3 regions of the Rhodopseudomonas palustris HaA2 genome follow, and region 2 is predicted to be linked to each of the others. Evidence: predicted binding sites of a transcription regulator. Region 2 holds the regulator's gene; each other region holds the start of a gene.

Region 1 (7,015 bases), 2.1 Mb from region 2:
GCGCGGCGCTGGCGCCTCCGGTCAAGCTCGCCTCCGGCGGCGTCGATCTGTACATCGATCAGGCCAAGTTCCGCGAGCAGTTCGCGCACGACGTGCCGGCGGCGAACACCGCGTTGATGGCGGCCGGCCAACGCCCGATCACCGAGGCGGCGCTGACTGAAAAATCCGGCGAGCCGGCCTGGAAGTCGCTGCCGTCGTATTTCGTGTATGGCGACGGCGACAAGAACATTCCCGCCAAGGCGCTGCACTTCATGGCCGGACGCGCGAATTCCAAGCACACCGTGGTGGTCAGCGGCGCCTCGCATGTGGTGATGGTGTCGGAGCCGCAGGTGGTGGCCGAGCTGATCGAAGAGGCGGCGAAGTAGCTTCCGTTGGTCTCGGGGCGGGCCGCAGCGGACAGCGCTGCGGCCCGCATCGCGTTGGGCTCTTCGCGTGCGACGATGCTGCGTCTGGGCCAGCCCTCGACCCGGACGCTGCTGCGGTTCGCCAAGGCGACCGGGCACCGGCTGAAGATCAGCTTTCAGCCGGTGAAGGGGAAGGGTTGATTTTAGGATGGGTTGGGCGGAGCGAGACCCATGCGGCGACTTGCGAAGGTGATGGGTTTCGCGAAGCGCTCAACCCATCCTACGAGTTCGCCTCGTTCGCTCCGCAGCAGCGCTTGTATTTCTTCCCCGAACCGCACGGACAGGGCTCGTTGCGGCCGATCTTGGTGCGCTTCTTGGTTGGCAGGGCCGGCGGCGTTGGCGGGCCCCATTCGATGGAGCGGGATGACTGGTCGGTGGCGGTCCGCCATGCGTTTAGCGAGATGATCCAGCCGGTGACTTTGGCGTCGGCGGTCTTGGCCAGGGCTTCGCGCTCGGCGTCGGAAATGTCCACCATCATGGCGGAGATGTCGGCCAGCTGCGTCAGGCTGTCGAACGCCGCGCGAGTCGCCTCGTCGGCAGTCTGTAGCAGCTCCCAGTGCTCCGGCCACATGTCCACGGCTGCTCCGAAGCCGTCGATCCACATCTCCCAGACCACGTCCCCCGTACCGATGCCGGGCATCAGCGGTCGGTAGCGCTCGGGATGGTCGGCCAGCGTCGCCGCGACTTCGTTGTAATGCTGCATGATCAGCGCGAACACGCTGTTGGCGTGATCGAGATCGGTGAACGGCGCCGGCTCGTCCGCGTCGCCGCCCCACACCGCCGGCAACCAGTCTCCGGGCTTGATCATCTCGGGGCAGACCAGTAGCGCGGCGATGAAGCCGTCGAGCTCTTCGAGCTGCAAGGCCTCGACGCCGATATCGGCGAGTTCGTTTTCGAGCTGCGCGAGATGGGGTGGGAGCTGGGGCATTGGTGATCTCGTTGCTGCGGTTATCGCGTGAGCGTCCGTCGTCTAGGCCACCGCGCGCGGCACGATGCTGTTGTAATCGGTCGACTGCTCGGCCTTGGACAAATCATGCGCCGCCTGCAGGTCGAGCCCGAACCGCGGGTCGGTGCCGAAGTAGCGACCGAGCCGGAGCGCGGTGTCGGCGCTGACGTCTCGGCTGCCGCGCATGATTTCGGTCAGGCGATTGGCGGGGACGCCGAGATCTTTGGCGAGCGCGCGAGCGGAGAGGCCGAGGGGAATGAGATATTCCTCACGCAGAACTTCGCCGGGGTGGGTGCGTAGCCGGGGCATGATGGTCTCCCAAATCGATGCAGATCATATATGATCCATCGAGCCCCGTCATTCCGGAGCGCGTGCCATTTCGGCGCGCGAGCCCGGAATCCATAACCCCTCGCGCCAGCGATGTCGTACTACGTCTACTGCGGTTCGCCAAGGCGACGGGGCATCGGCTGAAGATCAGCTTTCAGCCGGTGAAGTGGAAGGGGTAGATTGGTGGATGGGTTGAGCGGAGCGATACCCATGCAGCGACTTACGACGATGACGATTTCGCAAAGAGTTCAACCCCATCCTACGAGCTACGAGCATCTGCGGATGCGATGCGGAGTCTCTTACGGGTGAACGCGTTTGAAATATTTCTTAGGTGACCATCCATGTGATGCGCATCCGCAAATATAGTCGAAGAAGTCAAATTCAATCCATTTTCCATCAATGCGTCGGATCGCGACTTGCTCACCGAAGTCCACCTGTCCCATTGTTTTGGAATTGATTTTGCGTTCAGCCTTCACGGAAACTCGACGAACTGCCTGATAGTGCAGCCGTGGTACGATTTCGGACTCTTTTGCCCTCAGAATGCGTTCTATATCAATGCGAAGTGGATTGAGATGCTCTTCGATTACCGCGGTTTGTCGCTCAATGTCCTCGCCGGAGGCTGCATTTTGGTTGAGATAGAGTCCAACTAATGCGACTATGATAACGATGTACTGAAGGAGGCCATTGATTTCTGGAACCGAGTTGGCGGCGGATAGATATCGGCGAACTAATGAGGATACGTTATCAAGGTATTTCGTAGCGACTTCGTCCGATGGCGCTGTGGAGTCGTCAAACACCAAGTCGACTGCAGATACAGTGTCCAAAATCAAGGATTTGCCCATAACGCTATCGAGCGTCCCAGCGATTCGCGCGTATTCAATAGTCTCGTTTGCTAAGATCGAACCAATGATTGCTTTATACGGTGCTCCAGCTAGCACGCCTTTCAGATGGAGTAAGCTGCCTTGATAGTTGATTATCCCGCGTGCTGCCTGCAGGGCGGGGCCTTCAGCTACTTCGAGGAGTCTTTGAATTGCGGGATTATTGAACATTCCCCGTGCTGCGTGCATTGCCGGGCTGTTCGCGACTTCAAGGAGTCTTTGGATTGCTGAACTATTAGCGATTCCGCGTGCTGCCTGCATTGCCGGGCTATTAGCGACTTCAAGGAGCCTTTGGATTGCTGAATTATTCGCGATTCTCCGTGCTGCGTGCATTGCCGGGCTGTTAGCGACTTCAAGGAGCCTTTGGATTGCTGAATTGTTCACGATTCCGCGTGCTGCCTGCATAGCGGGGCTGTTAGCGTCTTCCAAGAGCCTTTGGATTTCTGAATTGTTGCTCATCCCAAGTGCTGCCCGTATGGCAGAGTTGGTCGCCATCTCGCTCGCCGTCTTAAATGCAGAGATGTCGATTGCGCCATATCTTGGAGAACGAATTGAGGAATTGTCGATCATCTAGTTCACCAGGAGGGAATTGACCGCGCGGGATATCGGAGAATCAAGCAAGAGTAATGGCTTTGAAGCGTGGCTCAATCCGAGTCTCGATCGATTAACGGGAATATTCTCCGTTTCCGCTTATCATGGTGCCTCTGCTGCCGGATTCCGCTTCGCTTCATCCGGGCTACAGGCCAATTCCCCAAACAAAAACCCCGGCGTTTCCGCCGGGGTTCTGCATTGCGTAGTTCGCTTGCGCGAGAGTGGCTGGATCAGAAATCCATGCCGCCCATGCCGCCGCCCGGGGGCATGCCGCCGGCGCCGGCGCCGCCCTTCTTGGGCAGCTCCGCGATCATGGCTTCGGTGGTGATCAAGAGCGCCGCGACCGAGGCCGCGTTCTGGATCGCCGCACGCACGACCTTGGTCGGGTCGATGATGCCCTTCTTGACCATGTCGCCGTATTCGCCGGTCTGGCTGTCGAAGCCGTAGTTGTACTGATCCTTCTCCAGCACCTTGCCGACGATCACCGAACCGTCTTCGCCGGCGTTGATGGCGATCTGGCGGGCCGGGGCGGAGAGCGCCTTGCGCACGATCTCGACGCCGGTCTTCTGGTCGTCGTTCGCGGTCTTGATGCGCTTGAGCTGCTCGGAGGCGCGCAGCAGAGCGACGCCGCCGCCCGGGACGATGCCTTCCTCGACCGCAGCGCGGGTGGCGTGCATCGCGTCGTCAACGCGATCCTTGCGCTCCTTGACCTCGATCTCGGTGGCGCCGCCGACGCGGATCACCGCGACGCCGCCGGCGAGCTTGGCCAGGCGCTCCTGCAGCTTCTCGCGATCGTAGTCCGAGGTGGTCTCCTCGATCTGCGCCTTGATCTGGGCGACGCGGGCTTCGATGTCGACCTTCTTACCGGCGCCGTTGACGATCGTGGTGTTCTCCTTGTCGATCATCACCTTCTTGGCGCGACCGAGCATCTGGAGCGTGACGTTCTCCATCTTGATGCCGAGGTCTTCCGAGATCGCCTGGCCGCCGGTCAGGATCGCGATGTCCTGCAGCATCGCCTTGCGGCGATCGCCGAAGCCCGGCGCCTTGACGGCGGCGACCTTCAGGCCGCCACGCAGGCGGTTGACGACGAGGGTGGCGAGCGCTTCGCCTTCGACGTCCTCAGCGACGATCACCAGCGGCTTGCCGGTCTGCACCACGGCTTCGAGCAGCGGCAGCAGTTCGTTGAGGTTGGAGAGCTTCTTCTCGTTGATCAGGATGTAGGCGTCGTCGAATTCGACGCGCATCTTGTCGGCGTTGGTGACGAAGTAGGGCGAGATGTAGCCGCGGTCGAACTGCATGCCCTCGACGACGTCGAGTTCGGTCTCGAGCGACTTGGCTTCCTCGACGGTGATGACACCCTCGTTGCCGACCTTCTTCATCGCGTCGGCGAGGAACTTGCCGATTTCCGCGTCGCCATTGGCCGAGATGGTGCCGACCTGGGCGATCTCGTCGTTCGAGGTGACCTTCTTGGAGTTCTTGACGAGGTCGGCGACCACGGCTTCCACAGCCAGGTCGATGCCGCGCTTCAGATCCATCGGGTTCATGCCGGCGGCCACCGACTTGGCGCCTTCACGTACGATCGCCGCGGCCAGCACGGTCGCGGTAGTGGTGCCGTCGCCGGCGAGATCGGCGGACTTCGAGGCCACTTCGCGCACCATCTGGGCGCCCATGTTCTCGAACTTGTCCTCGAGCTCGATCTCCTTGGCGACGGTGACGCCGTCCTTGGTGATGCGGGGCGCGCCGAACGACTTGTCGAGCACGACGTTGCGGCCCTTCGGGCCGAGCGTGACCTTCACGGCATTGGCGAGAATGTCCACGCCGCGCAGCATGCGGTCGCGGGCGTCGACGCCGAATTTGACTTCTTTAGCGGACATATGAGGTTTCCTTGGTTGGTTGCGTCACCCTGAGGTGCGGGGCAACGAAGTTGCCGAGCCTCGAAGGGTGATGAGTTGGACGATCAGTGGTCGGTCGTCATCCGTCGAGACGCCCAGGCTTCGCTCTTCGAGCTACGCCGCGGCTCCTCAGGATGACGGCCGTGCTCAGGCCGCCTTCTTCTTGGCGGGCGCGACGTCGGTGATGACGCCCATGATGTCGCTTTCCTTCATGATCAGCAGCTCTTTGCCGTCGATCTTGACTTCGGTGCCCGACCACTTGCCGAACAGCACCCGGTCGCCGACCTTGAGGTCGATCGGGATCAGCTTGCCGGCTTCGTCGCGGCCACCCGGGCCGACGGCGACGATTTCGCCCTGCGAGGGCTTTTCCTTGGCCGAGTCAGGAATGATGATACCGCCAGCGGTCTTCTCTTCGGCGTCGATGCGCTTGACCACGACGCGGTCGTGAAGCGGACGGAAATTCATGCAAGTCCTCCTAAGTTTCTGAAGCGTTTTCAGAATTTCTGGAAATTAGCAGTCGTGCCCGGCGAGTGCCAGACCGACATTGAGGAGATAATCCAGCACCTTCGGGGAGACAAGGGTGGATAGCAGAAAAATTGGCACTCGGGGGGAACTTCTGCCAATTCCGCGCGCCAGGCTTAACGCCGGCGCCGCCAAGGCCGGCCGGCGGTTAACCCCCGGCCCGCTGCTAGCACTTCCCCTAAGTCGCTGCTAATGCTGACTTATTGCACACAACGTTAAACTTTTGGGCTTGAGATAGGTTACTTCGTTACGTCACAATTGAAGCAGCCCGGCCGGCGGAAGTGGACACCGGTCCCCGGCGGGCGGTCAGGACAGGCAGTAGGGCACATCGACGACGCGAGCCGGACACCACTTTTGCTGAATGCGCTCTACCCCCGAGGAGGTTGGCATGGACGGACAAGGTGCAGTCTCTGAAGACTTCAGGAAACAGGTGCTCGGCTATGGTTTGACGACGGCGGAAATTCTGTACCGCCGGCCGGATCGCAACTGGCTGCTGCAGAGCTACACCTGGCAGAACTACGACCTGTTTCCGCACTTCCCGGCACTGAAGGATTTCCTGTCGTTCTGGGAGAAGGAGCTCGAAGGGCCGCTGTTTTCCGTCACCGTCGCGCATTCGAAGCTGATCAAGCCCGCCGAACTGCGCGCCGTCGACGGCGTGTTCCGGCTGCATTGAACCGGCGACTTCGAGCGGCGGAGGCACTCGCTCAGTCGGCCCGCGGGGCGGCGTCCGCCGTGGGCCGCAACGCCGGCGGGGTCGGGTCGTAGGCCGACCAGACCTGCGTGTCGCGCTGATACTGGCAGATTCGCTGCGTCACGCCGGCCTGCTTGATCCAGCGCCGCAGCGCGTCGTCGTAGTCCATCTTGATGTCGTCGAGCCGCCAGCCCGGCGGCGACCAGCCGGAATTGCCGTTGATGGTCGGCAATCCGAGCCGCATCGAGATCCACATCGCGTCGACTTCCTTGAGCGAGATGTCGGACGGCGGTCCGGCATTCACCACGAACACTTCGCAGTCCGCCGGCGGCGCCGGCACCGCGTCGAGCCGCGCGAATTCATCGCGACGTGACAACTCGCCGGGCTGCAGATTGATCTGTTCGACCAGGCACACCGCCAGCAGCAGCCCCGCGATCGCCTGTCGCGCGCGCAGCCGGCCGAGCGGCGCGGTCGTGATCCAGTGTTGCAGCAGCACGGCCAGTCCGACGACCAACCACAGATGCACCAGCAACTGGATCCGTCCGGCGGCCCGGATCGCCACGGCGCCAGGCACGATCTTGTAGGGAATCCAGAACACGCTGACCGAGCCGATCCGCAAGGTTAGCAGCCAGGACAGCGCCCAGACCGCGATGCAGGCGATGCCGAGAACGAGTTGCCACGGAACGGCCTGGCCTGGCCGGCGCGCCTTGCGCACGACATAGGCAAGCCCCAGCACGAACGCCGTCAGCAGCGGCGTGACCGCG
Region 2 (7,015 bases):
AGCTTCATCGAAGCCTGCGCCAGCGTGTTGGTCTTGGCCTTGATCACCTCGGCGTCGTCGCTCTTGAGCGATTCGCGCAGATCGCTCAGCGCGTCTTCGATGGCGCGGCGCTCAGGCTCCGCCACCTTCGAGCCGTGTTCGGCCAGCGCCTTCTCGGTGGAATGCACCAGCGCGTCGGCGTGGTTCTTGGCGTCGACGGCTTCACGACGCTTCTTGTCTTCGGCGGCGTTGGCCTCGGCATCCTTGACCATCTTGTCGATGTCGGAATCGGACAGACCACCCGATGCCTGGATGCGGATCTGCTGCTCCTTGCCGGTCGCCTTGTCCTTGGCCGAGACGTTGACGATGCCGTTGGCGTCGATATCGAACGTCACCTCGATCTGCGGCATGCCGCGCGGCGCAGGCGGAATCCCCATCAGGTCGAACTGGCCGAGGATCTTGTTGTCGGCCGCCATTTCGCGCTCGCCCTGGAAGACCCGGATGGTGACCGCGTTCTGATTGTCTTCCGCGGTCGAGAACACCTGGCTCTTCTTGGTCGGGATCGTGGTGTTGCGCTCGATGATCCGGGTGAACACGCCACCCAGCGTCTCGATGCCGAGCGACAGCGGGGTCACGTCGAGCAGCAGCACGTCCTTGACGTCGCCCTGCAGCACGCCGGCCTGAATGGCCGCGCCGATCGCAACGACTTCGTCCGGGTTGACGCCCTTGTGCGGCTCCTTGCCGAACAGCTGCTTCACCACTTCCTGGACCTTCGGCATGCGGGTCATGCCGCCGACCAGCACCACTTCGCCGATCTCGCCGGCGGTGAGGCCGGCATCCTTCAGCGCCTTGCGGCACGGCTCGATGGTCTTCTGCACCAGATCGTCGACCAGCGCCTCGAACTTGGCGCGGGTGAGCTTCATGGTCAGATGCTTCGGACCGGACTGATCCGCGGTGATGAACGGCAGGTTGATCTCGGTCTGCGTGGTCGACGACAGCTCGATCTTGGCCTTTTCGGCGGCTTCCTTCAGCCGCTGCAGCGCCAGCTTGTCGTTGCGCAGGTTGATGCCCTGCTCCTTCTGGAATTCGTCGGCGAGGTAGCTCACCAGACGCATGTCGAAGTCTTCACCGCCGAGGAAGGTGTCGCCATTGGTCGACTTCACTTCGAACACGCCGTCGCCGATCTCCAGAATCGAGACGTCGAAGGTGCCGCCGCCGAGGTCATAGACCGCGATCGTGCCGGCCTTGGTCTTGTCGAGACCATAGGCCAAAGCGGCCGCGGTCGGCTCGTTGATGATGCGCAGCACCTCGAGGCCGGCGATCTTGCCGGCGTCCTTGGTGGCCTGGCGCTGGGCGTCGTTGAAGTAAGCGGGGACCGTGATGACCGCCTGATCGACCTTCTGGCCGAGATGCGCTTCCGCGGTCTCCTTCATCTTCTGCAGAATGAAGGCGGAAACCTGCGAGGGCGAATAGGTCTGGCCGTCGGCCTCGACCCAAGCGTCGCCATTGGAGGCTTTGACGATCTTGTAGGGAACGAGCTTCTTGTCCTTCTCGACCATCGGGTCGTCGTAACGACGGCCGACGAGGCGCTTCACGGCGAAGAAGGTGCGCTCGGGATTGGTGACGGCCTGGCGCTTGGCGGGCTGACCGACCAGCCGCTCTCCGTCGTCGCTGAATGCGACGATCGAGGGGGTCGTGCGCATGCCCTCTGCGTTCTCAATGACCTTGGAATTCTTGCCGTCCATGACGGCGACGCACGAATTGGTGGTGCCGAGATCGATCCCGATGACCTTTCCCATGGTGCTCATATCCTTCTTTTTGCGGCGAGTCGGGCGGGCCCTGACGGCGCACCAGCCCCAACCCCCAAATATCAAATGCTCGCGATTGTGCGGCGGTGAGCCTCATATAGGAGGGGGGGTGGGGGCTGCAAGGACTGGCGGGCAGCCTCGCCTACGAAAACATCGGCTTGATGAATCATCATCGGTCTCCGAGGGGCCGCCGGGGTCGGTGGTTTTGCAGCACGGCACGGCCCGCTTGCGGCCGGTCGTCCCAGTGTGCGGTTGCGCCTTGACCCGACCGCAGGACGTGATCAGGTGGCGATAGGCCGTCACGTCTGCGACCCTGCGGCCCCGACGGGCAGCGGCCATCGACCATCGAACGGCCTCAATGCGACTTCAGTAGAGCCTTCCATGAGACAGATAGCGCGCCTTCTTGCGATTGCCCTGGTGCTTGCCGCAACGCCTGCGGCGGCCGACACCGTCTATCCGCGCGGCATTCGCGTCGGTGTCACGCCGATGCCGGGGATGACCGAGTCGAAATCCTTTCTCGGATTCGAGACGGCTGACAACGGCGTCAAGGTGTTGCTCGCCGAATTGCCGGGTCCGGCGTTCGGCGAGGTCGAGGCGGCCTTCAAGGCGGTGCCCGAAGGCGCGATGGGGAAGGTGAAACCCGAGAGCCTGGAGACCACCGCCGGCACCGCCTACTACACCGCCGAGGAAGGCGTCGTCGGCGCCGACAAGGTCCGTCGCTACTCGCTGATCGTGTCGGGCAGCAAGGCGTTCTCCGGCTATGTGGCGGTGCAGGTCGCCGACAGCGCGGCCAAGACCTACTCGGACGAGGCAGTGAAGAAGATGCTGAGCTCCGTCTCGGTGCGACAGCAGGTGCCGGTCGAGGAGCAGGTCGCGCAGATGCCCTTCGACATCCGCGAGCTGGGCGACTTCAAGACCGTGCGCACGCTGGCGCCGGGCGCCGCGCTGCTGCTCGCGGACGGCAACGAGGACACCGGCATCGAAGGCGCGCCGTTCATGGTGCTCGGCCTGATCGGCTCGGTGCCGGAGCAGACCGATGATCGTGCGCGCTTCGCCCAGCAGGCCGCCGCCACTATCCCGGGTCTGCGCGACGCCAGGATCACAACCTCCGAACCGATGCGGATCGACGGCTTGCCCGGCTTCGAGACCCGGATCGAAGCCGTCAGCGGCAAGGACAACACCCCCGTCACGGTCGTGCAGTGGCTGCGGTTCGGCAATGCCAGCGTGGCGATGCGGGTGATCGGCAGCTCGCCGCGCGACCTCTGGTCCGACGCGTTTCCGCGTTTCCGAAAGGTGCGCGACGGGCTGAAGGCGCGCTGATCAGGCGGTGGTATCGGTGCCGTTGGTCGCCGCGGGCGCGGGCTTCGCGCCGCCCTTCGCAACGCCGACAAGCGCCGGGCGCAACACGCGTTCGCCGATCATGAAGCCGGCCTGCACCACCTGCACGACTGTGCCGGCGGGCACCGACGGATCCGGAACTTCGTACATCGCCTGCTGGAAATTGGGGTCGAACTTCTCTCCCGACGGATCGAATTTCCGGACGCCGTTCTTTTCCAGCGCGTTGATCAGTGAACGCTCGGTGAGTTCGACGCCCTCGATCAGCCCCTTGAGACCGGCATCGGCATTGGCGCGGGCTTCGGCCGGCACGGCGTCGAGCGCGCGCTGCAGATTGTCGGCGATCTCGAGCACGTCGCGGGCGAACGCGCTGACCCCATAGGTCCGTGCATCAGCGACCTCTTTCTGGGTCCGCCGGCGCAAATTCTCCATTTCCGCCAGCGTGCGCAGCATCTTGTCGCGCGCTTCGGCGGCTTCCTTGATGAGCGCCTCGTTGGCGCCGTCTTCCGGGTCGTCCGGCATGATGTACGGCTTGGAAACCACCGGATCGGCGGCTGCCTGCGCCTGGTCCTGGTTGTTGTCCTTCGGTCCGTTGGAATCGGTCATCACGCTACCTTCTGAGAGAAAAGTCTGGATCGGTCGGGAATGGGTTGGCCGGGATATCGTGTTTGCGCCGTGAAAATCAAGCTTGGCGGCCGCCGCATGATCCCGAACGCGGCTCCGCGAGTCGGGGAAAGTCATGCCGGATCAGAAAGCTACGGCCCGAGCGCAAGCGTGCCGCCGCAGCATCGCATCAGCCGCCCAGCATCTGGCTGACGATGCGCGCCGTATAGTCGACCATCGGGATCACCCGCGCGTAGTTCAGCCGGGTCGGACCGATCACGCCGAGCACGCCGACGATGTGGCCGGCGCCGTCGCTGTAGGGCGCGATGATGGTCGACGACCCGGACAGCGAGAACAGCTTGTTCTCCGAGCCGATGAAGATCCGAACGCCTTCGGCGCTCTCGGCGCGACCGAGCAAATCGACCACGCCACGCTTGGTTTCGAGATCGTCGAACAGCCGCCGGACCCGCTCGAGGTCCTCCATCGCATGCAGGTCTTCGAGCAGATTAGCGTGGCCGCGCACGATCAGCTGGCGGTCTTCGCCGTCGCCACCGGACCAGCTGGCGATCCCGGCCGAGATCACCTTCTGGGTGAGCTGATCGAGCTCGGTGCGATCCTGCGACAGCATGGTTTCGAGTTCGAGCCGCGCTTCGGCCAGCGTCCGGCCGCGGATCCGGGCGTTGAGGAAGTTCGAGGCCTCGGTCAGCGCCGATGAGGGAACCCCCGGCGGCAGCGCCAGCACGCGATTCTCGACCTGGCCGTCTTCGGCGACCAGGATCACCAGCGCCCGCTCCGGCTCCAGCCGGACGAACTCGAGATGCTTGAGCCGGACGTTGGATTTGGCGGTCAGCACCACCGCGGCGGCCCGGGTCAGGCCGGACAGCCGGGTCAGCGCCTCGCCGAGCGCCGCCTCGACGGTCTGTGCCCGGCCGACCGACGACAGCTGCGCCTGGATCGATTGCCGCTCCGGTTCGGTCAGATCCCCGACCTGCATCAGTGCATCGACGAAAAAGCGAAGGCCGAGTTCGGTCGGCAAGCGGCCAGCGGAGGTATGCGGGGCGTAGATCAGCCCGAGCTGCTCCAGATCGGCCATGACATTGCGCACCGAGGCCGGGGACAGCGGCATCGAAATCAGACGCGAAATATTGCGCGAGCCGACCGGCTCCCCGGTCGCCAGGTAGCTTTCGACGATCTGGCGAAAGATATCCCGCGAGCGCTCGTTGAGCTGCGCCAGTCCGGTATTGGGCGCGATCAGGCCGATCGGTTCATGATGAGCCAATTTGTCCTCCGTTCCCCTCTAATCTGTCGTCGCCGGCGTCCGGTTACAAGTCGGCAGGTGGCGCAAGGACGGCTGTTCTGCCAGCGCCCTTGCCGCTGCGCCGCTCCGCCCCTAAAAGGCAGCCAGATCGCCATTTCCCGAAATTGACGGAGGATTTCCCATGCGGCCAAGCCGCCGTGCGCCCGACGAACTGCGCGCCGTCTCGCTGGAGCGGGGCGTCGTGAAATACGCCGAGGGCTCCTGCCTGGTTAAATTCGGCGACACCCATGTGCTGGTGACGGCGACCCTGGAGGAGCGGCTGCCGCCGTGGCTGAAGGGCCAGGGCCGTGGCTGGGTGACGGCCGAATACGGCATGCTGCCCCGCGCCACGCTGGAACGCACCCGGCGCGAGGCCGCAGCCGGCAAGCAGAATGGCCGCACCGTCGAGATCCAGCGCCTGATCGGCCGCTCGCTGCGCACCATCGTCGACCTGCAGGCGCTCGGCGAGCGCCAGATCACGGTCGATTGCGACGTGCTGCAGGCCGATGGCGGCACCCGGACTGCCTCGATCACCGGCGCCTGGGTGGCGCTGGCCGACTGTCTCGCCTGGATGAAGACCCGCAACATGCTCAAAGGCCAGGTGATGCGCGACAACGTCGCAGCGATCTCCTGCGGAATCTACAACGGCACCCCGGTGCTCGACCTCGACTACGCCGAGGACTCCGAAGCCGAAACCGACGCCAATTTCGTCATGACCGGCGACGGCCGGATCGTCGAGGTGCAGGGCACTGCCGAGAAGACGCCGTTCTCGCAGGACGAGTTCCTGGCGCTGATGGCGCTGGCGCAGAAGGGCGTGGCGCGGCTGGTCGATCTGCAGAAAATGGCGGTGGCGTGAGTCATTCTTGCCACCCATTCGCGGCCGCTCCTGAGCTACGCTAGCGCCGCCATGCATCGACGAATCAGCGGCCAGCTCGTGATCGCGACCCACAATCCCGGCAAGCTCGCCGAGATGCGGGAACTGCTGGCCCCCTACGGGATCGCCGCGGTGTCGGCCGGCGAACTGGGGCTCGGCGAACCGGACGAAACCGGCGACAGTTTTCGCGCCAACGCCCGCATCAAGGCCGAGGCCGCCGCGCAGGCCGCGCAACTCCCTGCCTTTGCAGACGATTCGGGACTTGCCGTCGATGCGCTCGACGGCGCCCCTGGGATCTTGTCGGCGCGCTGGGCCGGCGAGGGCAAGGATTTCAACGCCGCGATGGCCCGCATCGAACGGCTGCTGCAGGAGCGCGGTGCCACGACGCCGGATCGGCGCGGCGCGCATTTCGTCTCGGCGCTGTGCGTCGCCTGGCCGGACGGCCATGTCGAGGAGGTCGAGGCGCGGGCGGACGGCACGCTGGTCTGGCCGCCGCGCGGTAGTGCCGGCTTCGGCTACGACCCGATCTTTCTGCCGGAGGGCCATGACCGCACCTTCGGCGAAATGACCAGCCTCGAGAAGCACGGCCTGCCGCCGCTCGGGCTCGGCCTGTCGCATCGCGCCCGCGCCTTCGTCGAACTGGCGGAGATCTGCCTTGGGCGCTGAATCCGATCGCGCCTTCGGCGTCCAAGCCTTTGGTGTCTACGTGCACTGGCCCTTCTGCCTGTCGAAGTGCCCGTATTGCGACTTCAACAGCCATGTCCGGCACGCCGCGATCGACGAGGACCGCTTCGCTCGCGCCTTCGCCCGCGAGATCGAAGCCACCGCGCAGCGGATCGGTCCGCGGGACGTCACGTCGATCTTTCTCGGCGGCGGCACGCCGTCGCTGATGCAGCCGCAGACCGTCGGCGCCATCCTCGACGCCATCGGCAAATACTGGCGCGTCGCGCCCGATGTCGAAGTGAGCCTCGAAGCCAATCCGACCAGCGTCGAGGCGACGCGGTTTCGCGGCTATCGCGCGGCCGGCGTCAACCGCGTCTCGCTCGGCGTGCAGGCGCTCGACGACGCCTCGCTGAAGACGCTCGGCCGCCTGCACACGGCACAGGAAGCAATGGAAGC
Region 3 (7,015 bases), 1.6 Mb from region 2:
CATGGCGGCATCTTCCTGCCGCTCGGCCGCAAGCTGCGCGGCACCTTGTTGCGCCGGCACGACCGGCACGTCATCGCCGCCGAATTGACGGCGCAGCTCGAAGCCTTCGCCGAACGCTTCGGGCGGATGCCGGACTACGTCGACGGCCACCAGCACGTGCAGCTGTTTCCGCAGGTCCGCGACGCCTTCGTCGGCGTGGTTCAGGCGCTGGCGCCGCACGCCTGGGTCCGGCAATGCGGCCGGGCGCAGCCGCTGGCGCAGCGGCTCGGCGCGCCGAAACCATTGCTGCTCGATGTGCTGAGCGCCCCGTTCCGCAAACGCGCGGCGCAAGCCGGCCTCGCCTTCAATCCGGGTTTTGCCGGCGCCTATGATTTCTCCCGCGAGACCGACTTCGAGAAACTCCTGACCTCGTTTCTCGACGGCCTGCCGGACGGCGGGCTGGTGATGTGTCACCCCGGCTTCGTCGATGATGTGCTGATCAGCCTCGATCCGTTCACCGATCAGCGCGAGCGCGAACACGCCTTTCTCGCCGGCGACCGCTTCCTGCCGCTGCTGGCGGAGCACAATGTGACGCTGGCGCGACCGGCCGCCTCGCCCTCTCCTACCGAAAATTAATCCGCCCGGGACTTATTGCGGCCCGGCCCGCTCCCTACATTTTTCAGCACTCGCGCGCGTCGCGCCGCATCCGGCGGGCTGCGTCGCGCGGAGCAACGATGATCCTGAGGGAGACCATCATGACACCGCAAGAGCGCCAGCTTGTGGACGATCTGTTCGAAAGGCTCGCCCGCCTCGAATCCGCGCCGCGCGATCCGGACGCAGCCGCGGCGATCGCCCAGGGCCAGCGGATTGCGCCCAACGCGATCTATGGGCTGGTGCAGACCGTGCTGGTGCAGGACGAGGCGCTGAAGCGCGCTCACGACCGCATCCAGGAACTGGAAGGCCAGAACGAAACCGAGGCCCATCGCGGCGGCGGCTTCCTCGACACGATGCGGGATACGATCTTCGGCCAAAGCCAGCCGCAGCAGCGCAGTTCGGTCCCGAACGTGCCGCCTCCCGGCACTGGCGGCGGCCGGCCGGCCTGGAATACCGGGCAGGTGCTGGGTCAGCAGCAGATGGGGCAACCTTCCCCCGGCCAATACGCGCCGCAGCAGGGCGGCGGATTCGGTGGTCCGTTCGGTGGCGGCGCGCCTTCTCCGGCCGGCGGTGGCGGTGGATCGTTCCTCGGCACCGCGGCGGCGGCGGCAGCGGGCGTGGTCGGCGGCTCGCTGCTGCTGTCGAGCATCCGCGGCATGATGGGCGGCGGCAGCGGCCAGCAGAGCATGGCCGATCAGTCCGGCCTCGGCGGCGGCACCCAGAGCCCGTGGGGCGGCGAGTCCTCGGGCGGCAACCTCGCGCAACAGGCCGGCCTGGGCGACATCGGCTCACAGCGCGGCGGCGTCGACGACGGCGGTTCGTCGCGCCAGAGCGCGATGGATCCGGGATCGAACGGCGATCGCGATCAGGTCGCGGACGCCGGCTACGACCAGGACGACATGGATCTGGATTCGGATTTCGACGGCGGCGGCGACAGCGACTTCGCCTGAGCCGCCCGGGTTCGCCACAGCCCGACCTGAAACGGCCGCCCACGGGCGGCCGTTGTCGTGAGTGGCGCAGCGGCTCAGATCACCACCACCCGCGCGCCGACATTGACGCGACCGTAGAGGTCGATGACGTCCTCGTTGCGCATCCGGATGCAGCCGGACGAGACGTTGGTGCCGATCGTCCACGGCTCGTTGGAGCCGTGGATGCGATACAGCGACGAGCCAAGATACATCGCGCGGGCGCCGAGCGGATTCTCGGGGCCGCCCTCCATGAAGCGCGGCAGGTCGGGGCGCCGTGCCAGCATTTCCTTCGGCGGCGTCCAGGACGGCCACTCGCGCTTGGCGGAGATGGTCTTGACGCCCGACCAGGTGAAGCCCGGCCGGCCGACGCCGATGCCGTAGCGCAGCGCGCGGCCGTCGCCCTGCACCAGATAGAGAAACTTGTTCGGCGTATCGACCACGATGGTACCCGGCTTCTCGTTGCCCTGGTAATCGACGATCTGCTTTTCGTAACGCGGATCGAACGCCGGCCGCGCCGGATCGATCGCCTCCTGCTGGCGCATCTGCATCGGCGCCTGCGGATCCATCGGCGGCAGATAGCGCCGCTGCTGATCGTCGGACGGCTGCTCGTAGTAACCCGAGTTGGGCCGCTCGCCGCCGTCGCTGAACAGGAACTCGATGAAGCCGCCGCCCATGTTGGAGCGCTGGGCCGAAACGGTGCGGACCGGCACGGGCTGCGGCGCCTGGCGGGCTCCGTAGATCACCGCGGGCTCGGGGGCGGGCGGGGTCTCGTAGGCCGCCGCCTGCGGCAGTCCGGCGGCAACACAGGACACACTTGTCAGCAAAGCGAGGGTGGTTTTCCTGAACATCGACGTACTCTGAACTGTTTCGTCGGGGACGCGCCCGAAGGCGCCGGTGAACGCAACGGATCAGAAACCAAAACCGGATCGGTTTGGTAAACGCCGACGCGTTTTGGATTCACCACGTCGACAATCGCGGCGCTTCTTGCGCACAGCGTTTATTTTGGATGAATCCGCGACGCGATGGTTAATCGGAAGTATCCGCGCCGAGCAGACTAATCGTCTGCAGGTTCCGCACTGGCAACGCACCGTTAAACAGATGGTACTACAAAGACGCAATGGCCTGTAAACAGGATGAGCCGATGTCACTTCCACGCAAGCGCTTCCGGATCGAAGAACTCACGCTCGGCAGCGCGCCCCCGCTCGCACCGATCGACTGTGAAGCGGGGCCGACTCACCACGACATCATGGCGGAGCTGCGCGCGATCCGCTCGCAGATCGTCGGCGGCGGAGGCGGAGCCGTCGCCACCGGCAGCGGCACGCAGCAGATCAACGCGGCCGCGGCCGCAGAGGCCGCGGAAGCCAAGGCACTGCTCGCGACCTACCGCGCTCAGATCGAACAGTTCGAGAAGCTCAGGGTCGAACTCGACCTGATCCACAACGCGATCGACCAGACCAAGCGCGAGATCGCGGTGCTGCACACCAAGAGCTTCAACGGCGAGGAGATGGCCAAGGTCAACGGCGAACTCGGCGCCGTCGTCGGCGGCACCGAGGAAGCCACCCAGCAGATCCTCGAGGCCGCCGAAGCGATCGATCAGGCGGCCACCGCGCTCGGCAAGGTCACCTCTGTCGATCAGCAGAAGGCGCTGAGCGAAGAGATCCAGGAACGCGTCATCGCGATCTTCGAGGCTTGCAACTTCCAGGACCTCACCGGCCAGCGCATCAGCAAGGTGATGACCACGATGAAGTTCATCGAACATCACATCATCACGATGATGGACATCTGGGGCGGCGTCGACGCGATCAAGGCGCACGCGCCGCCGATCGTCGACACCCGCGAAGGCGACGACCGGCTGCTCAACGGGCCGAAGCTCGACGACGAGGGACACGCCTCGCAGGACGACATCGACGCGATGTTCAACTGATCGCACGCTTCGCTCGCCACGGCTTTCAAGCGCCCCGGTTCAGATCAGGACCGGGGCGTTTTGTTTCGGCCGCCGCGGTGAGCCTCAGCGCCGCGACGCCGGCTGCGGCGGCCGGATCAGCAGGAAGCAGCCGAGCCCGGCCAGCGCCGCCAGCATCCCGACCTCGATCACCGCGGCGTCTGAGAACCGCTCCACCGCGGCCGCGACCACGAACGGCGCCGACGCCTGGATGAACAGCGCCGGTCGCGCGATCCGCCCGATCACCCGGCCATAGCCGGCGTGCCCGAACATCAGCAGCGGCAGGCTGCCTCGCGCGATCGTCATCACCCCGTTGGCGGCGCCGAAAGCGATGCAGAACAGCCCCGCCACCGGGACGGACACGCCGACGAAGGCCAGCACCGCGAACGACAGCGCCATCAGGGCAATCGCGCCGCGCGCGATCCACAAGGGATGGGTGCGGCCCGCCAGCAGAAAATCGATCAGCCGTGCCGCCACCTGAGCCGGGCCGAACAGCGCGCCCAGCGTCACCACCGTGGCGGCGCTGAGTCCGCCGCGCTCGAACATCGACAGCAGGTTCGAGGTGACGCCCGACAGGATCAGCGCATGCAGCGCGAACGCCATCGCCAGCAACAGGAACGGCCGCCCTTCCGGCCGCAGCGGCTCCTCCGGCACCGGATGCGGTCCGGACACCACCGCGCCGTGAGAGGGCGACGGCGTCCTCGGCAACGCGAAGCCGTGCAGCGGCGCGACGACGAACGCCATCACGGCGGCGAACACCAGATAGGTGCCGCGCCAGCCGACATGCTCGAGCAACAGATGAGTCGCGGGCCAGCCCACGGTCGAGGCGAAGCCGCCGGCGAAGGTGACGAAGGTGATCTGCCGCCGCGCCGAGCTGCCGAACAGCCGGGCCAGCGTCGCGAAGGCGGGATCGTACAGGCTCGACGACATCGATAGGCCGATCAGCGCCCAGCTGACGAAGTACATCGGCCGCGCATCGGTGGTGGCGAGCAGCGCCAGCCCGAGCGCGCCGGCGAGTGCGCCCGGCGCCATCACCACATTGCCGCCGTGCCGGTCGATCAGGCCGCCGACGATCGGCGACATGATCCCGGAGATCACCAGCGCCAGCGAGAATCCCGCCATGCCGAAGGTCAGCGACCAGCCGCGATCCGCGGTCAGATGCGGCATCGTCAGCACGGGGGGATAGATCAGGATTCCCCAGCACAGGATCTGGGTGAACGCCAGAACGACGACCGCGCGTCCGGGGCCGAACCCGAGATTACGCAGCGCGGTCATGAAGGCATGGCGTCAGCTCGACTCGATGGTCTCAAACGTCAGGCGCGCGGGGAACAGCGCACATAGACCATATTTCCATACCGATTGGCGGCATCCTTGTCGAGGAACCGGGTCACCAGCGTGCGTCCGTCGAACGACAGAATTTCGCGATCCTGCTCGCCGATCGGGCCGGCCGGGCCGATATAGTTCTTGCCGCCCGGCGATCCCTTCAGCCGCAGTTCCTGCGGCGTGGCCTGATCGGCCAGATGCATGATGACGCCGCCGCTCGCGCCGGCGCCGATCACGTAGGGATTCTTGCACTGCGACAACGCCGCCTTTTCGGTGCGGGCGCGGTCCGCCGGATTCTGGAACGACGCCAGCCCCCAGCGGCCGACGATCTCGTCGGCGCGAATCGTCGCCGGAACTTCCGGCGGCGGCGCAGGCTCTGCGACCTGGGCCGGCTGCGAGCCGCCGAACCCACCGAAGCTGCCGCACGCACCCAGGCCCAGCGCCATCACGGACGCCATCACCAGGTTCATCGGCGCGCGTGCGTTGCTTGTACTGATCATAACGTCTCCCCGAGAGAACATCCCCATGCGCCCCTTGAGGTCACACAAGCGCAAAACGCCGCCGCAGGCAATGCAGCGGGCGAAGATGCCGGTGCCCCGATCTGTTTGCCGAGAATCCTACAACAGCTTCACCAAGCTATTAAGCCCTCAACTTGACAGGACCAGCGTCAAGCCATATTCCGGAACCAACAATTAGCACTCTCGCAGCGCGATTGCCAGCAGCGCGGGCGACAACCGCATCCGCGAACAGCGCCCGGCATTCGACGCCGATCTCCTCCAGCAACAGCACAGGACCAGCCATGGCTAAGCTCAATTTTCGTCCACTCCATGACCGGGTCGTGGTGAAGCGCATCGACGCGGAAACCAAGACCAAAGGCGGCATCATCATTCCGGACTCCGCCAAGGAGAAGCCGCAGGAAGGCGAAGTGGTCGCCGTCGGTCCGGGTGGCCGCGACGAAGCCGGCAAGCTGATCCCGATCGACGTCAAGGCCGGCGACCGCGTGCTGTTCGGCAAATGGTCGGGCACCGAGATCAAGCTCGACGGCCAGGAGCTCCTGATCATGAAGGAGTCGGACATCATGGGCGTGGTCGGCTGATCACCTCGCAACAGACATCAGGAGCAAATTGAATGTCAGCCAAGGACGTCAAATTCGGTGGAGACGCGCGCGATCGGATGCTGCGCGGCGTCGACATCCTCGCCAATGCGGTCAAGGTCACGCTCGGCCCGAAGGGCCGGAACGTGCTGATCGAGAAGAGCTTCGGCGCTCCCCGCATCACCAAGGACGGCGTCACCGTCGCCAAGGAGATCGAGCTCGACGACAAGTTCGAGAACATGGGCGCGCAGATGCTGCGCGAAGTCGCCTCCAAGACCAACGACCTCGCCGGTGACGGCACCACCACAGCGACCGTGCTGGCCCAGGCGATCGTCCGCGAAGGCGCCAAGTCGGTGGCCGCCGGCATGAACCCGATGGATCTGCGCCGCGGCATCGAGATCGCGGTCCAGGCCGTGGTCAAGGACATCCAGAAGCGCGCCCGTCCGGTCGCCTCCTCGGCCGAGATCGCCCAGGTCGGTACCATCTCGGCCAATGGCGACGCGCCGATCGGCAAGATGATCGCCCAGGCGATGCAGAAGGTCGGCAACGAGGGCGTCATCACCGTCGAAGAGAACAAGTCGCTCGAGACCGAAGTCGACATCGTCGAGGGCATGAAGTTCGATCGCGGCTACCTGTCGCCCTATTTCGTCACCAACGCCGAGAAGATGACCGTCGAGCTCGACGACGTCTACATCCTGCTGCACGAGAAGAAGGTGTCGGGCCTGCAGTCGATGCTGCCGGTGCTCGAAGCCGTGGTGCAGTCTGGCAAGCCGCTGCTGATCATCGCCGAGGATGTCGAAGGCGAAGCGCTGGCGACGCTGGTGGTCAACCGGCTGCGCGGCGGCCTCAAGGTCTCGGCCGTCAAGGCGCCGGGCTTCGGCGATCGCCGCAAGGCGATGCTGGAAGACATCGCGATCCTGACCGGCGGTCAGCTGATCTCGGAAGAAATCGGCATCAAGCTCGAGAGCGTCACGCTGAAGATGCTCGGCCGCGCCAAGAAGGTGGTGATCGACAAGGAGAACACCACCATCGTCGGCGGCGCCGGCAAGAAGCCGG

What was found. The regulator HrcA, encoded in region 2, represses chaperone genes, less so after heat shock. The targets are predictions, from matches to a motif close to GTTAGCACTCNCNNNNNGNGAGTGCTAAC.
Region 1: the regulator HrcA is predicted to act here: its motif matches at 5,548-5,576, upstream of RPB_RS16295 (co-chaperone GroES).
Region 3: the regulator HrcA is predicted to act here: its motif matches at 5,558-5,586, upstream of groES (co-chaperone GroES).

The regions. Positions count from the first base shown of each region.
Region 1 is NC_007778.1:3,695,450-3,702,464, reverse strand. It holds gene RPB_RS16325 (alpha/beta fold hydrolase) at 1-365, shown strand, start outside; gene RPB_RS16315 (UPF0149 family protein) at 625-1,332, opposite strand; gene RPB_RS16310 (HigA family addiction module antitoxin) at 1,375-1,659, opposite strand; gene RPB_RS24225 (hypothetical protein) at 1,977-3,125, opposite strand; gene groL (chaperonin GroEL) at 3,377-5,020, opposite strand; gene RPB_RS16295 (co-chaperone GroES) at 5,186-5,503, opposite strand; gene RPB_RS16290 (usg protein) at 5,949-6,233, shown strand; gene RPB_RS16285 (hypothetical protein) at 6,265-7,015, opposite strand, start outside.
Region 2 is NC_007778.1:466,847-473,861, reverse strand. It holds gene dnaK (molecular chaperone DnaK) at 1-1,778, opposite strand, end outside; gene RPB_RS02170 (hypothetical protein) at 2,169-3,107, shown strand; gene grpE (nucleotide exchange factor GrpE) at 3,108-3,728, opposite strand; gene hrcA (heat-inducible transcriptional repressor HrcA) at 3,916-5,004, opposite strand; gene rph (ribonuclease PH) at 5,165-5,878, shown strand; gene rdgB (RdgB/HAM1 family non-canonical purine NTP pyrophosphatase) at 5,930-6,562, shown strand; gene hemW (radical SAM family heme chaperone HemW) at 6,552-7,015, shown strand, end outside.
Region 3 is NC_007778.1:2,102,887-2,109,901, reverse strand. It holds gene RPB_RS09280 (ChbG/HpnK family deacetylase) at 1-615, shown strand, start outside; gene RPB_RS09275 (DUF2076 domain-containing protein) at 735-1,583, shown strand; gene RPB_RS09270 (L,D-transpeptidase) at 1,658-2,449, opposite strand; gene RPB_RS09265 (protein phosphatase CheZ) at 2,743-3,525, shown strand; gene RPB_RS09260 (MFS transporter) at 3,610-4,818, opposite strand; gene RPB_RS09255 (hypothetical protein) at 4,857-5,366, opposite strand; gene groES (co-chaperone GroES) at 5,666-5,962, shown strand; gene groL (chaperonin GroEL) at 5,995-7,015, shown strand, end outside.